DNA from 2 places in the Marinomonas posidonica IVIA-Po-181 genome. Region 2 is predicted to be linked to the other one. Evidence: predicted binding sites of a transcription regulator. Region 2 holds the regulator's gene; the other holds the start of a gene.
The links. Region 2 encodes FNR, which switches genes on or off when oxygen is low (the NO sensors DNR and NnrR bind a similar motif). Its sites were predicted from a motif close to TTGATNTANATCAA; they were not measured.

Region 1: the regulator FNR is predicted to act here: its motif matches at 1,290-1,303, upstream of MAR181_RS13615 (OmpW family outer membrane protein).

What each region holds. Positions count from the first base shown of each region.
Region 1 is NC_015559.1:2,955,936-2,966,859, forward strand. Features, by position in the region: gene MAR181_RS13610 (MarR family winged helix-turn-helix transcriptional regulator) at 1-406, shown strand, start outside; gene MAR181_RS13615 (OmpW family outer membrane protein) at 595-1,206, opposite strand; gene MAR181_RS13620 (carboxylate/amino acid/amine transporter) at 1,545-2,432, shown strand; gene MAR181_RS13625 (YccT family protein) at 2,501-3,220, opposite strand; gene MAR181_RS13630 (GGDEF domain-containing protein) at 3,446-4,483, shown strand; gene MAR181_RS13635 (ATP-binding protein) at 4,535-6,340, opposite strand; gene MAR181_RS13640 (esterase-like activity of phytase family protein) at 6,876-8,288, opposite strand; gene MAR181_RS13645 (isocitrate lyase) at 8,660-10,264, opposite strand; gene MAR181_RS13650 (malate synthase G) at 10,315-10,924, opposite strand, start outside.
Region 2 is NC_015559.1:1,868,926-1,879,849, reverse strand. Features, by position in the region: gene MAR181_RS08855 (SbcC/MukB-like Walker B domain-containing protein) at 1-2,489, shown strand, start outside; gene MAR181_RS08850 (BolA family protein) at 2,501-2,806, shown strand; gene MAR181_RS08845 (STAS domain-containing protein) at 2,831-3,133, shown strand; gene MAR181_RS08840 (SpoIIE family protein phosphatase) at 3,142-4,284, shown strand; gene MAR181_RS08835 (UPF0149 family protein) at 4,298-4,933, opposite strand; gene MAR181_RS08830 (RecQ family ATP-dependent DNA helicase) at 5,030-6,778, shown strand; gene MAR181_RS08825 (SprT family zinc-dependent metalloprotease) at 6,802-7,338, shown strand; gene ttcA (tRNA 2-thiocytidine(32) synthetase TtcA) at 7,441-8,277, shown strand; gene MAR181_RS08815 (YfaZ family outer membrane protein) at 8,288-8,857, shown strand; gene MAR181_RS08810 (adenine phosphoribosyltransferase) at 8,942-9,484, opposite strand; gene fnr (fumarate/nitrate reduction transcriptional regulator Fnr) at 9,508-10,269, opposite strand; gene hemN (oxygen-independent coproporphyrinogen III oxidase) at 10,292-10,924, opposite strand, start outside.

The DNA of each region.
Region 1 (10,924 bases), 1.1 Mb from region 2:
CATCAATGCCCTTCAACAATCTATGAAACAGACTATGAAGCATCATCAGCTCAAAATGACGCCTTTATCTTTCCTGATGCTCAAAACGGTCCATGACACAGCGGAATGTACAGCTCATTCAATTGCAGAGATTACCTACAAAGATAAAGGGCAAATCACTCGTTTATTAAAAGAAGTGATTGATCAAGGACTGATAGAAAGGCACCCCAACCCGAAAGATAAACGCAGCCAAATACTGACCTTAACGGAACAAGGTGAAACCGTTTTTACAACACTTCAGCAGGCGGACTATGCTGCGTTGAACGCTTTGAAAACGGGCTTAACAGAAGAGGAATTGAATGATTTTTTAATCATTGGTCAAAAAATGATTCACAATATCAATGAATTTAATGCTAAATGTGGTTGAAATCATGAGCAACATCGGCACTTTCCTGCGTCATCAAAGAAGCCCCAAATACTTGCCCAAATGACACCAGACTTTCCGCTAACCTACTGACTACTTAAACCGTAAATTGGCGCACATTATGGATCAGTATAAAGGCAAAATAAAAGCCCTTAGCAATATTGCTAAGGGCTTTTAAGACACTTCAACTACTAGAAAGTGTAACCAACACTGGCCATAAAAGTAATCGGGTCAATGTCAGCATCGATTGTACCAACTGCTGTCTCCACATCGGTATTAATGTCCATATACCAAACTGAAGCGTTAGCAAACCAATTCTCAGCAAAAGTGACATCAACACCAACCTGAGCGGCTAAACCTAAAGAGTTATCTAAACTCACATCCGTGCCTGCTAAATCACCTTTACCCTCTTCGTCAAAGAAGATCGTGTAGTTCAAACCTGCGCCAATATAAGGTCGAATCTGACTGTTTGCTTCACCAAAGTAATATTGCGCCATAAAAGAAGGTGGTAAATGAGAGACTTCAGCCACTTTACCAAGGTCACGTGTCGACACATCATGAGTAAATGGCGTTGCTGCTAACACTTCCAAACCTAACTTGTCTGACAACATGTAAGTCAGCGTCACCCCCACTTGGGTATCATTATTCAATTCCAATTCACCGCTGCCCACCACGTCGTCACTGCTTTCATTTGGTATCACAGTCGCCAGACCACCACGCACAAACCAGTCGCCAGCATCGTGCGCCAAAGCAAACGAAGAACACAATACAGAGGCTAAAACCAATGGATAGATCGCTTTCATAATCAACTCCTTTCTTATTGAACATAGTATTTAGATAGAACAAAGTGTTAGCCACTAAACTACTCGCTCAAAAAAAGAAAAAATTAATCTAGATCAAGGTTCTAGGCACCAAAGATAGACCATGACAAGCAATAAACTCCTATGTCAAAAAAAGCTCTATTGCCACAAATAATTCACAATAAGACAATTTTCATTAAACCAAACAAAAACTGACTAGCGGCATGGATATTGTCCAGAAAACCATCAGTAAACTTTTATAATTGAAAAAGTAAACAGCTTTCCCTCTTTAATAGAAGCCAGTAAACTTAGCGACAACTTCATTAACGGGATCTAAGTTCATGCCAATACTTCTCGCCGTGACCCTATTGTGGGCCTTTTCCTTTAGCTTGATTGGTGTTTATCTTGCTGGGCAAGTCGACGCTTGGTTTTCGGTACTCATGCGTGTTTCATTAGCCACTCTGGTGTTTTTACCTTTTCTAAAATTACGTCAAATAGAAGCTAAAATTGCCTTATTACTGATGATTTGCGGGGCATTACAGCTTGGTATCATGTATGGTTTTTATTACCAATCGTTCCTTTATTTGTCCGTACCTGAAGTCCTTCTCTTCACCGTTATGACCCCTTTGTATGTCACGCTATTGAATGACATTCTAGATCGTCGACTTAATGTGGGTTTTGCCATCAGCGCCTTATTGGCCATTCTGGGGGCCGTTGCTATTCGTTATCAAGGCGTTGACGATGGCTTCATCAAAGGCCTGTTGATTGTACAAGGCGCTAACCTTTGCTTTGCCGCAGGACAGGTGGGCTACAAACGTGTGATTGAGAAACAGCGCCCTGATTTGCCTCAAAGAACCGTTTTTGGCTGGTTTTTCATCGGTGCTCTGGCGGTTGTGATTCCATGTTATTTGGCCATGGGCAACCCAGAAAAACTCCCAACGACCACACTACAATGGGCCATTTTGACGTATCTTGGCATTGTCGCTTCTGGGCTGGGGTATTTTGCTTGGAATAAAGGAGCGACATTAGTCAACATAGGAACACTGGCCGTCGCCAACAATCTGTTGATTCCGGCCGGAATCTTAGTCAATGTGCTCTTTTGGAATCGTGATGCCGATATTATGCGATTGGCCATTGGTGGTGGCATCATACTATTGGCACTTTGGGTAAATGATAAATTTAATCAAAAAATTGCCGCAAGAGCCAACCGGTTAAGCGAATCACACTAGACAACTCAAACGTGCCAATACAGCAGGTTGACAGCACTTTGTATTGGCACGATTAAGTGGTACTTTTGTTATTCGTTCACCAACCAAACCTGAAAGGTTTTCTTCGTTCCATCGTCAGCCTTGTTGTACCACAACATCATCATTTCCAACTGTATATTTGACACATTGGCTTGGTATTGATCATCCGCAATCCAAATTCGCATGGCTTTTCGCGTCGCGGTATCAGATTTGTTGTACCAGAATTTCATCATCTCTAACGCTGGATCCGTCTCCATACGAACGGGGGCGGCACCCGGCCCCTTGCTCGCATCGTAAGCACTATTATTAAGTTGCTTCACTTCAACCAGATAATCACGCAAATTTTGCAAACCTGACTTTTCTTTCAACAACCTTTTTTGGTAGCTCACATCACGACCACTGGCTTCATCATGAAGCGTAAAAGTTGGCTCATCGGCATATTTTTCGGCTTGTCGAACCGATGATATATAAGGCGCTTTGAGCTGTAAGTAGGCACCTTGAGCCACTTCGACATCCATCACTATAGGCTCTGATTGAAACACTTCCGAATCGCCACCAGTGCGCAAAATTTTATTAAAACGCAACACAATTTGATGTTGTCCTGGTGTTAACGACACTTCAAAATCGTTACCAAACTGCTTTGCAGACTGTTGATCCACATACATTATTTCGAACCATTTAGGCACTTCTAAGGTTTCACCGTACGCCGACAAGGTGGTAAAAGTCGACATGATAAAACTTATGTAGGCTAGCCATTTTTTCTTCAGCATTTTCATTCCTTAGAGCGTAATTTCCAACAACGCTACCACACTCTAGCATTGACTCTCACATAGACTTCGTAAAACCTCTAAAGATTCGATTTTAAGCCTAATTTCATGCAATATCAGGCCTCTTGGCTTTTCCGTTCCATCCGTTAACAAATCACCTAAAGACACGCTCCTTCAGTCAGGTATGATGAGATAAATAATAGAGACTAGCCAAGACTAAAGCTCCCAATGCCAGACTTAAGCCAAACGAAGCTAAACCACAAACTGACCCTAAGAATCATCGAAATGACCTTGGTTACCTTGGTATTTTCGCTGTTAGCTCGTCCTATCTTGGCAGAGTTACACCCATATTATTTCTGGATTGCTATCTTTGATATCATAATCACAAGCAGCTTATATCTCGTAGTACGATCTAATAAATGGCCTAAATGGCACATTTCTCTGTCACTTATTTCTTCTCTGATTATTATTTTACCTATGCTGTCGATATCTGGCGGTGTTAACAGTCAAGTTGCCTTCTTCCTGCCTTTATACCCTATAGTAGGCGCTTTAATAGGGGGACGACTTGAATCACGCTTAATGAGTCTGTTCTTAATTGTCGCCGTTCTTTTCGCCACCATTTTTAATCATTCCATTATCAATGTGTCAGGAGAGTATTACGCCGATAATACTTCTTATCTAAGAGGGTTTTGGTTAATCCTCGCGATTATGTTCAGTGCCATTTTTGGGCAGTTCTTCCTCAACCGCTACACCGAACTAACAAAAAAATTAACAGCAGAAAATTTGCAAGACCCGCTCACAGAATTGCTCAATCGTCGAGGTTTGAACTTGCATTTTTCCCTGGAATTAGAACAAGCAAAAGAAACAAAATCGCCATTTTGCCTGATGCTAATTGATATCGATTACTTCAAAAAAATCAACGATCAATATGGACACGATGTAGGAGATACTTGTCTTATCGAGGTCGCAGATCGACTGAATAAAGGTATCCAATCACATCATTATTTAGCACGTTTTGGAGGTGAAGAATTCATCATCGTCTTACCCAACACCCATCTACTGGAAGCGGAAAAAATTGCCGAACAACTAAGACAGACGATCGAAGACAGTCACTTTAGCCATTTAAAATTACCAATAACCATTACCTTAGGCATTGCAAGGCTACACGGGGAAAGAGACAACGCTTTAAAAATCATTAAGCGGGCTGATAAAGCACTGTATCGAGGCAAAGAAAAAGGTCGTAACCGTATTGAATTAGAAAACTAAGACCTCTCTCAAGAAAACATCGCTTGGGAAGGTAGAGCACATCAAACTAACCTAATCCCTGCGTCCCATACAAATACTGTTAATAATGCTTTCAAGATCTTCGAATAAAAACGGTTTGCTTAAAAAAGCATTCATCCCTGACTGTAAACATTTACGCTTTATGTCTTCCTCAACATGAGCGGTCAAGGCGACGATTGGGGTTTCAGCTAATTGCTGGTCTGCTTCAATCTGACGAATCGCTCGAGTTGCCAAAAAGCCATCCATTTCAGGCATATTACAATCCATGAAAATAACGTCATATACCTGCGCCTGTCGAAATCGCTCTTTAGCAATCAAACCATTTTCGGCTAAATCAACACGGCACCCTAATTTCAGCAAAAACTGTTCACAGACGATTTGGTTCACCTTATTATCTTCGACCAATAAAATACGCAATGATTGAGTGGTTTCAGGGGAATTTTCAGATGTTTGACTAAGATGATCTATTCGCTCCACACGGTCACTTTCGGTCCGTTCAAAAGGTAAAGCGACAGTAAAAACAGTCCCCCTCCCAACTTCGCTCTGCAAAGATATCTGCCCGCCCAATAGTGCCACAATGCGCTGAGTAATACTCAAACCGAGACCGGTTCCGCGAATGTTAGGATTAAATTGATTAACTTGGTAAAACTGGTCAAAGATTCGCTGTTGATCTTCTGGAGCAATACCAATTCCTGTGTCCTTCACCGCAAAAGACACAATGTATTCATTCGCTTCCTCTCGTGTTTTCTCACCGCTCACTTGGATGGCAATCTCTCCTTCATGAGTAAATTTAAAGGCATTACCAACCAAGTTATAAAGAATTTGATGGAGGCGATGAGGGTCACCTAAAACAGACTCTGGTACATTATTAAAATGACAGTAGAGCTGTATGCCCTTCTTTTCAGACTGAGTGGACAACAGTTGAACCACATCATTAACAACATCCTGTGGACTAAAGGGTATTTTTTCCAAGCTCAACTGTTGAGCATTAATTTTTGAGTAGTCTAAGATGTTGTTAATAATATGCATCAAAGTGCTACCCGCATTATTAATGACGCTTACTTGTTGTCGTTGTTGATCACTCAAATCTCCCATTGAAAGCAGTTGTGCCATCCCCAGCACGCCGTTCAAAGGTGTGCGTATTTCATGGGTCATCGCCGCGAGAAAATCTGCTTTAGCTTGACCGGCTACTTCAGCCGCTTCTTTTGCTGCCGACAACTCTTCTGCTTGTTCTGACAGTTTCAAATTATCATTGAGTGCTTGCCAGTAACTAACATTAAGCTGTTTCCCTGTCAGATAAATAAAAAAACCGTAACCAATGATCAGCCCCATAACAATCCAGTTACCTGGCCCTTCTAAAAATGCCGCCGCCGCAAATGCAAAAGGCAGCCCAATAAGCAAACAATAATTGCGCAGCATCTTATGGGATAAAGCCAATATGGTTACCCCACCAATACTAATACCCGCTGCCGACATCACATTTACGGTTACCGATATATCAATCAGAGGGTTAACATAAAACAACCATGCGGAGCCACTCACCCACACAATAGCAGAAGCATTATAAACAAACGCGTAACGTGAAAAGTAAGCAGGAATCTGAAGCGTTTTACTGGCAAAAACCTGATAGTAGAGATAAAAGCGAGCAGCTTGCAATAGGATAAAACAAACAGAAAAAGCGCTTATCACGGCCAAATGCTCACGAGCCGTCGCAGAACTAAATACCGCGGCCCAAAATGCCAACAAATAAAATAAGCCGCCATATCGAGAGCGTCGAGCCAAATCCTTTAGGCTAATTTCACTGACTTGTTTATCACCAAGAGTGTAACGTGACTTCATTAAGACCTTTCTCAGATGGATTGAGGGTAAATATAGTCATCATAGAGATTAAGTTCATTTTGTAACCATAACACCGAAAAAAGACCAAAATACATAATCTCAACAATATAAAACAATCCACTACAGCTTTCCCTTAACCATTAACACTGAGCTTTGATGATAAAGATCAAAACGATGAGACATAGATTCAATAAACAACAAACCTCAAGCCTTAGGGAAGATGTGAACAAGTCCACTGACTACGGAGCTCCTCGGCAACCGCTCCTGCGTTGCCCTACTACACCACATCCTTGTGGTTATGCATTGCTCTAATCCTCTACATCCATGTAGGGGTCAGCTTGTGAATAAGTTTCTTTTATTCAAGGCTCGTTTCACCGTTCAATATTGAACATATTGGCAAGAAGCTTAAAAAAGAATAAGGGGAGCTTAGACCACGCCCTTCGGGTCTTTCTTAGCACAAGAACGCCAAAACATAAGAGCATAAAAAAAGAGCGCTAAAGCGCTCTTTGAAATTCATTCTTTTTCAAACTCAGTATTACTCAGATAGTAAATCCGTTTTGATAATGTACAACTGATTCGAATCAACGGTCGTGTCATTCAAATATTTTTGCTCAAGCTTACCTTTCGTTGACCAAGTCGCAAAATCATCGTCATTCAATACCCCTAAATGATGATCATCGATTATCCACAGACCTTCCATTTTATCATGTGGATACGCCACTTCTTTAACCATGTCGACCACCAATACTTTACTTACAGGTTTAATGCCTTTTTCCGCTAATGCCGCCCAGCCTTGTTGCTGAGCGTATTGCTCTAAGGTCAAGCCATCAATCAACAAACCGTGACTTCCATCTCGCGTTATCGAACCCGACAAAGCCACACTTGATAAAGGCGTTGCTGTGTTTAAATCAATGCGATAAACCTGCTTTTGAGCCTTTGGATTGGCTTTTTTAGGGCCGCCTAGCAAGAAACTACCATCCCGCTCAATGACTAAAAATTGACTCTCGGTTAGAGCTGCGATTTCAGAGTTTGAGTTTTGATTCTTCTCCTGACGATACAAGTATTGCTCTGTCTTACCCGTCTGTAGATTCACCGTCACAATGCGTGTTAGATCGCCCTTTTGAGCTGCTTTATCAGGGTTCCGCATGGTAGATTGCATAATCCCAACCAGAGTTTGCTCATCTGGGCTGATTGCTAACCCTTCCATGCCTCGGTTGGCACGGCGATGCTGGAAGACAGTAGGAAGGTAAAACGTGTTACGTGAATCCGCTTGGAATGCATTGATACGACCAATTTCAACACCACTAGCATCATAATGAACCATATGCGGTCCATACTCATCACTGACCCAGAAAGTGCCGTCTTTTAACGCCACCAAACCTTCCCCGTCCAAACCATAATCATCTAGTTTAATCGGATTACTTTGCCCGTTATAAGCTTTTGAATCGTCCATTAATACTGGCTGACCATTCGCGTGGTAAGGCGTTTCACCTGTGCCGCCGAGGGCCGAGGTATTGGGTAAACCTGAAATCAATTGACCATCAGGACGCTTCAATAAAATGCTTTCAAGCAGAGTAATTTGACCGCTTTCCGACACCTCAAATAAGCCAATACGAGGAGTGTAAGAAGCCACAGGGAAAGTTTTTCCTTTACCGTAATCCCCTGTGTAATTAGCATTTGGGCCGCGGTCCGTTAGAGCATAAAACTGATTACGAATGCTTGGGTGAGCTGTCATGGCCGAGCCAAACCCTCCATTACGAACTTCAAAGGGTTGGCCTGTTTTCCCATCCAGCAGATCTGCTCTTAAAACGTCATAAGGCAAAGATGCACCCTGTTTAGGAAAATTTTCTGCAAACTCAATACCTGACGCTGATGAGCTGGAATGACTCATGCAACCAGTTAGAACAAGCGTTGAAATCAAACCAGCCAACCACACTTTACTTGTCATTACGCGCCCCTTTGTTTGTTTTTTAACCGTCCAAACAGCATAAGAGAGCGTGATGACGCTTTCATGACATGACTTAAGGAAGGTACAAACAAGTCCACTGGCGACGGCAACGAGCTCCTCGGCAACCGCTCCTCGGCAACCGCTCCTACGCTGCCCTATACACCACCTCCTTGTGGTTATGCGTTGCTCTAATCCCCTACATCCTTGTAGGGGTCAGCGTGTGAATATTTCTTTATTATTCGAGGTGAGTTTCGCCGTTCAATATTGAACATATTGGCAAGCAGCTTAACAAAGAATAAAAAAGGGCCTAGCAGGGGAATGACTAGGCCCTTTTAATTAAAACCACGACGTAATTACATAACCTTTGGTCTTTAAACCGCCGCGAATTGATTCATCGTATTGTCTTTACCAGATGCTTTTAGTGCATTGTCACCAGAGAAATACTCTTTATGATCATCACCAATATTGGAACCAGACATGTCTTGGTGCTTAACACAGGCAAGACCTTCACGAATCTCTTTACGTTGTACTTCTTTTACATAACCCAACATGCCCTGATCACCAAAGTAATCTTTCGCCAAATTATCCGTCGACAACGCAGCAGTATGGTAGGTAGGCAAGGTAATCAAGTGGTGGAAAATCCCTGCTTGAGCCGCTGCATCGCGCTGGAAGTTACGAATGCGTTCGTCCGCCTCTATCGCTAGTGTGGTCGCATCGTATTCTTTTGACATTAGACGATCACGATCATATTCATTCACGTCTTTGCCCGCTTCCTGCCAAGCATCAAACACTTGCTGACGGAAATTTAACGTCCAGTTAAACGAAGGACTGTTGTTGTAAACCAGTTTCGCATTTGGCACCACTTCGCGGATACGATTAACCAAATTAGCAATTTGACCAATATGAGGTTTTTCTGTCTCAATCCACAACAGATCTGCACCATGTTGTAACGACGTAATGCAGTCCAGCACTACTCGATCCGCTCCCGTATCAGGCTTAAAGCGCACCAAACCATTCGCCAAACGAGTTGGTTTAATGCATGTTCCACCTTGCTTCAGCAACATGTCACCAGACTGCATCTGATCAAGAGATGTGACCTCTTCACCATCAATGAAGGCACTGTATTGCTCAGCCAAATCGCCCGCAGATTGTGATACAGGAATTTTTTGGGTTAAACCTGCACCCAATGAATCGGTACGTGCAACGATCACCCCATCCTCCACACCAAGTTCCAAGAAGGCATAGCGAACAGCATTAATTTTCGCTAAAAAGTCTTCATGAGGCACTGTCACTTTACCGTCTTGGTGACCACATTGTTTCGCATCAGATACTTGGTTTTCAATTTGAATACAGCAAGCCCCTGCTTCAATCATTTTCTTTGCTAACAAATACGTGGCTTCTTCATTGCCAAAACCCGCATCAATATCAGCGATAATCGGCACCACATGCGTTTCAAACTGATCAATACTTTCTTGTGCTGCTTGCTCACGCACTTGGTCACCCGCTTGACGGGCTTCATCAAGCTCTTTAAACAAATGTTGCATCTCTCGGGCATCAGCTTGTTTTAAGAAGGTATACAGCTCTTCGATTAAGGCTGGTACCGAAGTTTTTTCATGCATAGACTGATCTGGTAGAGGACCAAACTCAGAGCGCATGGCAGCCACCATCCAACCAGAAAGGTACAAGTAGCGACTGCGAGTAGTGCCAAAATGTTTCTTAATAGAAATCATTTTTTGTTGGCCGATAAAACCATGCCAGCAACCCAAAGATTGAGTGTAGTTTGCTTGGTCTTGATCATAACTTGCCATATCTTCACGCATGATTTTGGCTGTGTATTTGGCAATATCCAAACCCGTATTAAAACGGTTTTGTAATTGCATACGAGCCACGTATTCTGGATTCATACCCGCCCAAGTCGTGCCTTGTTGACCGATTAGCTGACTCGCTTGTTGCATTTTATTTTTATACGTTTGCATAGTATTTCTCGCTCTTTATGGTGTTAAAATGGGTTATTTATTGGTTAAATTCACGATTGCTTTACTTTTAGTCGGTAGGCATGAAGCAAAGGCTCGGTGTAGCCATTGGCCTGAATCACACCTTTGAATATCAAATCCTGTGCTGCCTTAAAGGCCTGACTATTTACCCCTTGTTCAGACATAGGACGATACCCAGGTGTCGCTTGGTTTTGTTCATCAACAATCTTGGCCATACGCTGCATAGATTCCTCAATTTGAGCTTTGCTACAAATACCGTGGAGTAACCAATTCGCCAGATGTTGACTAGAGATTCGCAGCGTTGCTCTGTCTTCCATCAAGCCTACGTTATTGATATCCGGTACTTTCGAGCAACCTACGCCAGCCTCGACCCAACGCACCACGTAACCCAATAAGCCCTGAATGTTATTGTCTACTTCGCGTTCAATGACCTTTTGTGACAAGGTCAGGTTGTCTGGAATCAGAGGTAAGGTGAGCAAGTCTTTCAAACTCGCCGGCGCTCTCTGCTGGATGCGCTTATGACGAGCAAACACATCAACTTTGTGATAATGCAAAGCGTGCAAAGTGGCCGCGGTTGGTGAAGGCACCCAAGCCGTATTGGCACCGGATTTAGGATGTGCAACCTTAGCTTCCATCATGGCT
Region 2 (10,924 bases):
ACGATTTGCAAAAAGAGCGTGAAGAGGAAATTGAAGAAGAACTAGCGACTCAATCAAGTTTGTTAAAGCAGCTTCAAGGACAACTTTTACGACTAGAGCAGCAATATGAGCATTCAGACGTTGGTTTAAAACTTCAACAGCTTGAACAAAATAAAAAGTTGATTGAGCTACAAGGTCAACAAGACCAAAAAGCCATTTTGCAATTACGTCAAATGGCCGTGCTCTTAAAAGCACTGGATGGCTTCACGGAAGTGTTATCGAAAGAGTCGATTGAGCTGGCTCAAGAATTATCATCACTGCAAACCGTGATTAGTGAAGATGGCCGCATTGATGGCAATTTAAAACCTTTGACTCAGAAACTGTCCTCGTTGAATGCCGCGTTGGACAAAGAAAAATCACTATTGTTTGGACAGCGATCAGAGCTAAACCGCAGCATCTTGAATCTAAAAGATGAATGCAAACAACTTGAGTCCGATGTGTCATCATTAAAAGGCGGCGTCAGTCCGCTGTCACAAAATACCAAACGACTCATTGCCTTATTAAAAGACGCCAATATCACGGCAACGCCTTTAAGCCATTTGGCTGAGGTTACCGAGCGCAAATGGCAAGATGCTATTGAAGGCTATTTAGGTGCACAACGAGAAGCCCTGATTGTTGAGCCTGAAGATGCAGAAGAGGCCATTCGTATCTTCCGCGCCCATCGACGTCAATTAATGGGATGTCGAGTGGTTGATACGACTCAAACAAGATTATGGTTAAGCCGAGGTGATCGTCAATCTGCATTGCGCTTTATTCGTTGTAATAATGATCATGCGCAAGCGTATTTGAATCGTCGACTGGGTGGCATTAAGCCCGTAGAAACTGAACGAGAGCTGTTAAGAGAAGACAGTGCAATGACCGCCGATGGCATGTTAAAGCTATCGGGAACCATTTCAACCATTCGTTCTGTGCCTCATATGATGGTTGGCATTAACACTGAAGGCATGCGCGAATCCCGTGAGCAGCAGCTGAAAACGCTTAGTGCAGAACTGGCCAGTTTGTTGACATCAGATCAGCGTCTTGAGCAAGCTGATGCTTTGCTTAGCCGGGTTATTGCCAACAATCAGTTTGATGTTGAGACATTGGGTAACGCCAGCCATGCGGTGACTCGCTTGGTTCAAGAACTGGAATCGGTCAACGCCGAGATCACTCAGTTACAACAACATGATGATACCGATCTACAAGAACGCATTGAAGAGCTCAAGACTCGTGTGGCAAATGTTGAGTTAGAGCAGAAGAAGCTAGATCGTGAACGTCAACAGATTGCAGAGCAATTTGGTGCTCTCAATACACAAAAAACGCAACTGAGTTCTGCCTTATCCGCACTGGATGAAGAACGTACACGTTTGACTTCCAATCCAAAATACGACGCAGAGTTTGCCAGTGAGCGATATTCATTACTGGAAAGTAGTATGGTCCATGGCGCGGCCATTTATAAGGAAGCCATTAGTCGAGCGGACAAAGCCAGTGAAAAAGCTCGTAGCTTCGATCAGAAAGTTCGTAAAGAAGTCGCTGATCACTATGCCAAATACCATCAAGCGAATCTAGACAATGATACCCAATTGGATTACCTCGAGTCGAAATTTGAAGAATTTGAGCATTACGTTTCTTACCAAATTGACATTTTGAGTGAAACTGAGCTGGCTAAATACGCTAAACGCGCTGAGATTGCTCGTCGTGAAGCCGAAGAAACCTTCCGCTCTGACTATGTATCAAAACTCAAAGACTCCCTAGATCAAGTGGCGCACATCATCCGTGAATTGAATCACAGTTTGAAACGTCGCCCATTCAACCAAGAAATCTATCAATTCCGCTATTACCCAAATGGCGACATGAAAGACATTTTGGATTTAGTGGAACGCTTTAGTGCACAAGATCAAGCGAATGTTGGTGGTTTATTTGACCCTCAAATGGGCAATGACCCAGAGCATGCTCGTGCTATTGAGGCCATCCAAGAATTGATTTCTGACGAAGAGAAGCAACAAGACCTTGCTGATTACCGTAAGTTCTACAACTTTGAAGTCGACATACTAGACAGCGATGGCAATAAGAAAACCACCTTGAGTCAACGTATTCAGACGGGGTCTGGTGGGGAACACCAAATTCCATTTTATTTGGCAATAGCGGCTGCGCTTTCTACCACGTATCGCTTACATGAAACCATGGATGGGGATATCGTTGGCGGCTTCTCCTTGGCCATGTTTGATGAAGCCTTCAATAAGATTGATATGGTAAAAACATCCACTTGTATGGGCTTTATGAAAGACATAGGCTTACAAGTAATCGCCGCGGCACCTGATGATAAGCGAGCCGTCATGGCGGCTAACATGGATACCATTATCAGCGTTTGGCGAGAAGGTGGTGCTGTCTCTATTGATGTTGCTTATCCAAAAGAAAAAGGCCAAGTGTTATTGAACGGTCAAACTGAAAGTTTATTAACATCCGCTTAATCGAGAGAAACATGATAATTCAGCAGCAAATACATCAACGTTTACTAGAGTCACTTGATGTTCATCACCTGATACTGGAAAACGAAAGCCATATGCATAATGTGCCAGTTGGCAGTGAATCTCACTTTAAATTAGTGATGATTTCAAATGATTTTATCGGCAAAAGACTCGTTCAAAGACATCAGCTGATATACGCCAGCTTACAAGAAGAAATGCAGCACATTCATGCTCTTGCTATGCATCTTTATACATTGGATGAATGGCAGGATCGTGAGCAATCCGCCCCTTTATCACCTAAGTGCCACGGAGGAGAGTAGGCTGGTTAGCCTGTCTCAAACTGTATGAGTATTACTGTAAACCATGATGACAAAAGCAACACAGTCACTATCAGCTTAATGGGCAGTTTCGATTTTTCCTTGTTTAATGACTTTCGAGCTGCTTATACTGACTTGGACAAAACATTTGATCGCTACATTATTGATATGTCTTCTGTTGAGTATTTGGACAGTGCGGCTCTGGGCATGTTGTTGAGTATGCGCAATGCCATTCCTGCTGAACAGGAAATTGATCTGAAAGGGGCAAATGCCTTTATCAAGAACATCCTAATGATTTCTCGCTTTGATAAGCGCTTTAATATTATATAAAGAGAAGAATGAAATTATTATGCATAGATAGCGAGCCTGTCTACCGAGACATCCTGACACTTTGCGCAGAAAGAGAAGGGCTTAATGTTAAAACGGTGGCCTCATACGATGAAGCCATTGAAGCCTTTAAAGACTTTGTGCCAGATATTGTGACATTGGACGTCATCATTAAAGGTGGTAATGGTCTCGATTTGGTGAAAAAACTTAAGAACCTAAGCGGTAAACGTTTTGTTCCTATGCTTTTTCTTGCCTCGTATACGTCTGATTCAGTAATGGATCGATGCTTCCATTCAGGTGCGGACGATTTCCTTCCAAAGCCATTTGATGAAATGCTTTTCAATATTCGTCTTAAGACCCATATGCGTCACGTCGCTTTGGTGAAAGAGATGTATAAGAAAAATAAAGCACTGACTTTCTTTCAAACCATGATTGAACGCGAGCATGAAATGGCTCATCAGGTGCTTGATCATATCCAGACCAGAAGCGAGAAAAACTCTGACCAAGTCGTCATAACACGTATTGCGGCTGCCAGTTTTAATGGTGATCTAGCTCTGGTTAAAACCCGTGCAGATGGTGCTAGATTGGTTTTTGTCGGCGATTTTACCGGACATGGTTTACCAGCATCGATTGGGGCCTTGCCCGTCATGCAAACCTTTTTCGATGCGGTAGATGACCTAACAAGCCTAAGCGAGTTAGCAATAAGAATTAATAAAACCTTAAACAGTATTCTGCCTGATTACATGTTTTGTGCAGGTTATTTAATTTTGTTGTTACCGGATGGTCATTTCAGTTATTGGGGCGGTGGTATGCCTGATGCCATGATTCGCCGTTCGTCAGGCAAATTGGATTGTTTGCAATCTCGTCATATGCCGTTAGGGGTACAATCGACTCATGAGTTTGATTCAAGCTTAGAGCGTGATCATTTAAAAACGGGCGACACCTTAGTTATTTTATCAGATGGTGTGCTGGAATTAAAAAATGCTGAAGGAAATATGTACGGTGAAGACCAGGTGAAATCGCTCATTAAGATGTCATATGCAGATGAAAATCTCATGAGCGCACAAACAAAAACGGAGCAGGAATTAGAAGAGTATTTAGGAGACGCAGTACAACTCGATGACATCACACTAGTTGCACTGCGCACACATTAAAAAGCCAAATAACTTATTTGGCTTTTTTCTTTTTATGATTACTGCCTTTATTAGGCGTTTTTTTAGGCATTGGTTTCTTTTCTGGTTCGGTTCTAAGCACCAAAAATAGGTCCGTTACCACTTCAGGAATTTGGGCGATGCAAGACGCGGTAAGTTTGTCACTGGCACGAATTTCGAGCACTTCTTTATCATCAAACAGATCAGACGCCACCATCACTGGCAAAAGTAACTCGGCCACAATCTCTTCTTTTTCAGATTCAAACCACTGAACTTCCGTCATGAAAACACCTTCCATGAAACCGGTCGCCCATTCTTGAAGCTCACTTAGCTCCTCAGCGGAGGTCCCCATTTCAATGTCACAAGGCAGTAAGAAGCCCTCTTCAGATTCAAGTTCTTTTTGAATATCGGTGAATAAGCGAGTCAGATACTGTGTAATTTGCTTTTCTTGCTTTTCGTTTTCATACTTAGGTGCTTCTTCAAATACAACAGGCAGCCAGTCTGATACGGAAATCGGTTTAGGGCAAATGGCCAAAGCGGTTAAAAAACCATGAGCCATCACAAAGTTTTGACATTCTTCGTGAACCTGGTCTGAATCTAAAAAATCTTCTAATGTTTCTAGTTCCAGATCATCAAGAGGTTGGTGTGCCATGTATTTAAATTCCTAATGTTAATTTAGACTGTGATTCTAGCGAAAAGACCCAGAAAAATCGATGCAGAAGCCTCGTAAATCAGAGATAATTGTCTTATGACTTTGAAAAAACGACAGGCTCTTAAGCGCTTAGGTTACTCAGATTATAGACCTCTCCAAGAAGAAGCGATCGACGCTTTATCAGCAGGGCAGGATGTTGTCCTTGCGGCACCAACCGGTGGTGGAAAATCGCTCATATACCAATCAGTCGGTTTAATTCGTCATGGTGTCGCTGTGATTATCAGTCCACTGATCTCTCTAATGACTCAGCAAGTAGATCAATTGAATGCAAAAGACATTCATGCCAAATTTCTCAACTCCACTTTAAATCCAGGTGAGCAAGATGATTTAGTTTGGTCCATTCGCCATGATCGCATCGAATTTTTATATTTGTCGCCTGAAAAGCTGATCCAACCATCAGTAATGGGCTTTTTGCAAAGTGTTGATATTGCTCTGTTCGCCATTGACGAAGCCCATTGCATTGCGCAATGGGGAGGGGATTTCCGCCCCGAATACAGCCAACTTGGGAAAGTTAAGCAATCTTTTCCGACTATTCCAATCATTGCGCTAACAGGAAGTGCTGACAAACAGACTCTAGCAGGCATTCAAACCTCATTAGGCATTCCAAACGCGGACTTGATTAAGGGCAGCATTGATCGACCCAACATCCAAATTCAAATTGCCCAGAAAAAACAAGCCAAGCAACAGATATTGTATTTTCTTCATCATGAAGTCTCTGGTCAATCCGGTATTATTTATTGCCGATCACGTAATAAAACAGAAGAATTGTGCGCTTGGCTAAGCCATCTAGGCTTCAATAGCTTAACCTATCATGCTGCGATGAAAGATGAAGACAAACAACGAAACCATGCCACATTCTCTCGAGAAACAGGCACCATTATGGTCGCCACAACCGCATACGGCATGGGAATTGATTTACCTCAAATACGTTTCGTGATTCATATGGATATTCCTAACACTCCTGAAGCCTATTACCAGGAAATAGGTCGTGCAGGTCGTGATAATGAGCCAGCGAAAGCACTGCTCTTGTATGGGTTGCAAGATATGTTAAAAGCCCAACAACTGGTGAGCGATACGCCTGAGCAAGCGCGAGTGGAATTAGCAAAACTCACGCGCTTATTTCAGATATTGGAAAATCGGCAATGTCGTAAACTCAGTTTATTGGCGCATTTTGATGAGATATCGACACCATGTGGCATTTGTGATCGCTGTATTAGTAAGCAGGCAGAACATAATGCCACTATTGCCAGCCAGAAACTCTTGTCCTTAATCTATTACACCAAAGGCACTCAAGCTTTCTCTACTCTCATTCAAATTTTGCTCGGCAAAAGAACCAAAACAACCTCCAGCATTCAAGCTGAGAAATTGCCATTATTTGGAAAGGGTAAGGAGCTAACAGAAGCTCAATGGAAAACCGTTATTAGACACCTTTTGGCGTTTGAATACATTCAGCTAGTAGGAAACCACTCTTTCCTTATCCAGTTGAATGAAAAAGCCCGCCAAGTACTAAAGGGACAAAGTCAAGTCATTCTAGCAAACGACCATTATTACCCAAGGATGACGGAAGAAGAATTGATGAAAGATCATGCTAATTGGCACAAAGTAAAAACTTGGCTGTACAACCAACAAGAAATTAATATGACAGATGGACAATTACGAAAAATCTGTCAGCATAAACCGACAACAGCTGCCTCACTTAGTCGTTTGTCGGGTATTTCAATTGACGAAGTCAGTCGGTTCTCAGATTCTCTTTTAAGCCTTTTGCATGAAAAAAGCATTAACTAACCACTTTCTTGATGTTTGATTGTATGAATACCAATACGAGCATAGACTTAGAAATCCTTGAGCTGCAACACCAGGTTGAGCTCTGCTTTGAGCTTGCTGAAACGTTTTTCAATCATAAATTCCAACCTTCTCATTGTAATTTCAAACAAAAAGGGCGAGCCGCTGGCACCGCTCATTTACAGAAAAATGAACTTAGATTTAACCATTTTATGTATCAACAAGACCCAGTTGAATTTTTAAACACGGTCGTTCCTCATGAAGTGGCACATATTATCGTCTATCAAATTTACGGCACTTCAGTTCGCCCGCATGGTAAAGAATGGCAAGCCGTTATGAAAAAGGTGTATCAGCTTTCTCCTAACCGAACCCACACATTCGACTTACCCCCAACCAAAAACAGCTACCTATACGCTTGTACTTGTCGTCAGCATGAATTTACCAAGCGGCGTCATTCGCGTGCCCAAAAGGGGGTTGAATACATTTGCAAGCAATGCCATTCCTGTTTAACCTTCATCAAAGACATGCATCAGACAGAAAGCGCCACGTCAAACGACATGTAAATAATGGATTTTCATGCACATTTTATGCTTCTATTTCATTTTTGATGCGATGTTGCTGAGCTTATAGTAAAATGATCTTGTTTTATTTTTAGTGTGTGAATAATGGATTTAACAAATCGTCCCAAAGAAAAACTGGAGCTTAATAAGCTTCAAAAGCGTTTGAGAAGACAAACGGGCCAAGCCATTGCGGATTTCAATATGATTGAAGAAGGCGATAAGGTCATGGTCTGTCTTTCAGGCGGCAAAGACTCTTACACTATGTTGGAGATCTTAAGAAATTTACAAGCCAGCGCCCCCATTGATTTTTCAATTGTGGCGGTGAATTTGGACCAAAAACAACCCGGCTTCCCAGAACATATTTTGCCAGCCTACCTGAAAGAAACGGGGGTAGATTTTCATATATTGGAGCGTGATACTTACAGTATTGTGAAGGAAGTGGTGCCAGATGGTAAAACCACTTGTGGACTTTGCTCACGTCTACGCCGGGGTTCACTTTATGGATTTGCAGAAGAGATTGGTGCGACAAAAATTGCACTAGGGCATCATCGTGATGACATTCTAGAAACATTATTTTTGAATATGTTTTTTGGTGGACGTCTCAAATCTATGCCACCTAAACTATTAAGTGATGATGGCAAGCATGTAGTCATTCGTCCTCTCGCATATTGCAAAGAAAAGGATATTGAGGCTTTTTCCGAATTGAAAAACTACCCAATCATTCCATGTAACTTATGCGGTTCCCAGGAAAACTTACAACGCCAAGTAGTTAAAGACATGCTACAAAAATGGGAAAAAGACTATCCAGGCAGAACGGACACTATGTTCACTGCGATGCAAAATGTTGTACCTTCTCATTTAGCAGACACAGAACTTTTTGACTTTAAAGAGCTGAAGCAATCCCCATCAGCTTTTGATCGATTGAACATTATTTCACTATAGGATTTGAGAAATGAATTTGAATATTAAAACCGTTTTTTTAGCGTTTGGCCTTTTGGGTTCTACTATTGCAGGAGCATCTACGGCTGGAGTCAACTTAACAAACGAAACGGTTCAAGGTAATGTAAACCTAGATATGGGCTCTTTTGGAATTGGCGCTGGTCTATCTCACGATAAAGATGAATCCACTTCAACTGGTTATCTTGGCTTAAGTGTTCAAGATTCAGAAGGTGGCGGTGGACCACTAGAAATAGGTATTGGAGTGCGTTTATACGCAATAGATGCAGAGCTTGAAAATGACGATGATGAACTCTCTCTTGCCTTAACCCTAGGTGGCTGGTACCGCTATACATTGCAACAGGCGAATCGAATCAGCCTCTATGGTTCTGTTTATTATTCACCAGAAGTCCTTTCCTTTACCAACTTGAATCATATGTACACTTATGATTTCCGCTTAGAATATATGACCATGAGAAACGCCCGCGCTTATTTGAAGTATGGCAATACTGTCATTGTCTATGAAAATGGATCTCGTAAAGAAACAAACAAAGGCGTATCTATTGGTGCAACGGTTGATTTCTAACAAAGCTTAATGTCAAAAGAGACTAAACGCTTGTAATAAAAAAGGTGACCATAAGGTCACCTTTTTTATTTATGGAATCACTTATTATTCGCCGTCAAAAGCACAAAGACTGTAAACAGGCACATTACTGTCTCTCAACTTTTGGCTACCACCTAAGTCAGGTAAATCAATAATGGCAGCGACTTCTTTAATATCAGCACCTTGCTGAGTAAGGAGCTTTATCGCCGCAAATAAGGTACCACCAGTAGCAATGAGATCATCAAAAAGCAAAACATGATCGCCTTCTTTCACAGAGCCTTGTTGAATTTCAAGTTCCGCTTCGCCGTATTCCAATGCGTATTTCTGAGAAATTGTCTTACCTGGTAATTTTCCTTTCTTACGCACTAGAATAAGCGGCTTTTGCAGTTCATACGCTAGAACGGCCGCAATCAAAAAACCACGCGCATCAATGCAAGCAATGTGAGTGATATCAGAGTCAATATAGCGATGAATGTATGCATCCACAACCATCCTCATTCCTTTTGGGTCACTAAAAATCGGGGTGATATCCCGAAAACTAATACCTTCCTTTGGCCAGTCTTCTACCGTTTGAATGAGTGATTTGACATAAAAATCATCGTAGAGCATCTCTAAAATTGCCTCTGTATTAATCAAAAGTGTGCAATTTTATCACAATCATTGGCCACGCCAACGAGTTTTTGCATTTCTTCAAAATTAACAATCTCAATCTCTTTACCATCCACATGAATCAATTCATTTTTTTGAAAACGTGTGATGACACGACTAACAGTTTCGACCGCAAGACCAAGGTAATTACCAATCTCACCTCGAGACATGGACAATCGAAAAGACGAAGCAGAGTAACCACGACGTTTAAAGCGATTTGATAAGTTAAGTAGGAATGAGGCCACTTTTTCATCTGCATTTTTTTTCCCTAGCAAAACCATCATTTGCTGATCATCAGAGATCTTACGACTCATGATCTTGAAAATTTGATGTTTAAGTGAGGGGATTTGTGTAGATAGTTCTTCCAAATGACTAAATGGTATTTCACATACCGTCGTTGTTTCTAGTGCTTTTGCAGAAACAGGGTAGGTGCTTGAGTCAATCCCACTCAAACCAAGCAATTCACTCGGACAATAAAATCCAGTAATTTGCTCTTCACCTAATGAGGTGATGTTATAGGTTTTGAGCGTGCCTGAGCGAACGGCGTATAAAGAATCAAAACTATCACCCTGCCTAAATAAGAACTCGCCTTTTTTAAGAGGTTTCTTTCGCTCAATAATTTGATCTAATCGGTTGATGTCTTCATCCGCTAAAGCGATGGGCAAACACAATGCACTCAAACTGCAATTTTGGCATTGAGACGTTAGTTTACTGCTGAACCTTGGCTGCGTGTGTGTGATAGCCATGTATATTCTCCCTAATCCTGATCTAGATAACTTTAGAATATTTGATTGTCCCATTAAGGTATTTGTCAAAAACCATACAAATGCCACGTATTAACAACCTGCCGCGCCCTGTGACTTGAATCCCTGTCTTTTTTTGAGAACCGATAAACTCTAACATGCCATCATTAAGCATAGGTTGGAGCTTCTCAAGTTCATTTTCGAAATATTCGGAAAATCTAATGTTATATTGATTTTCAATCTTGTCAAAGTGTAATGAAAACTGGGATATTAAGGACATAATGACATCATGACGTATTTTGTCATCTGTATGGCTGATATAGCCTCTCGCAATGGCTAACTGACCCTTTTCTATACTGCCTTTATAATCAGTTAAATCTACATGGTTCTGCATATAAACACCATGCAGGTTACTGATACCAGAGACACCAAATGCCACCAGATCCGTATCTGCATGTGTCGTATAGCCTTGGAAGTTACGATGAAGATGACCCGTTTTTTGGGCCAGCGCAAGGGAATCCTCAGGTTTGGCAAAATGGTCCATACCAATGTATTCATAACCTGCGTCAACCAAATATTGAATGCTCATTTTTAGTATAGATAACTTTTCACTGGCGATAGGCAAACTTTCTTCTGGAATGCGCTTTTGCGACCGAAA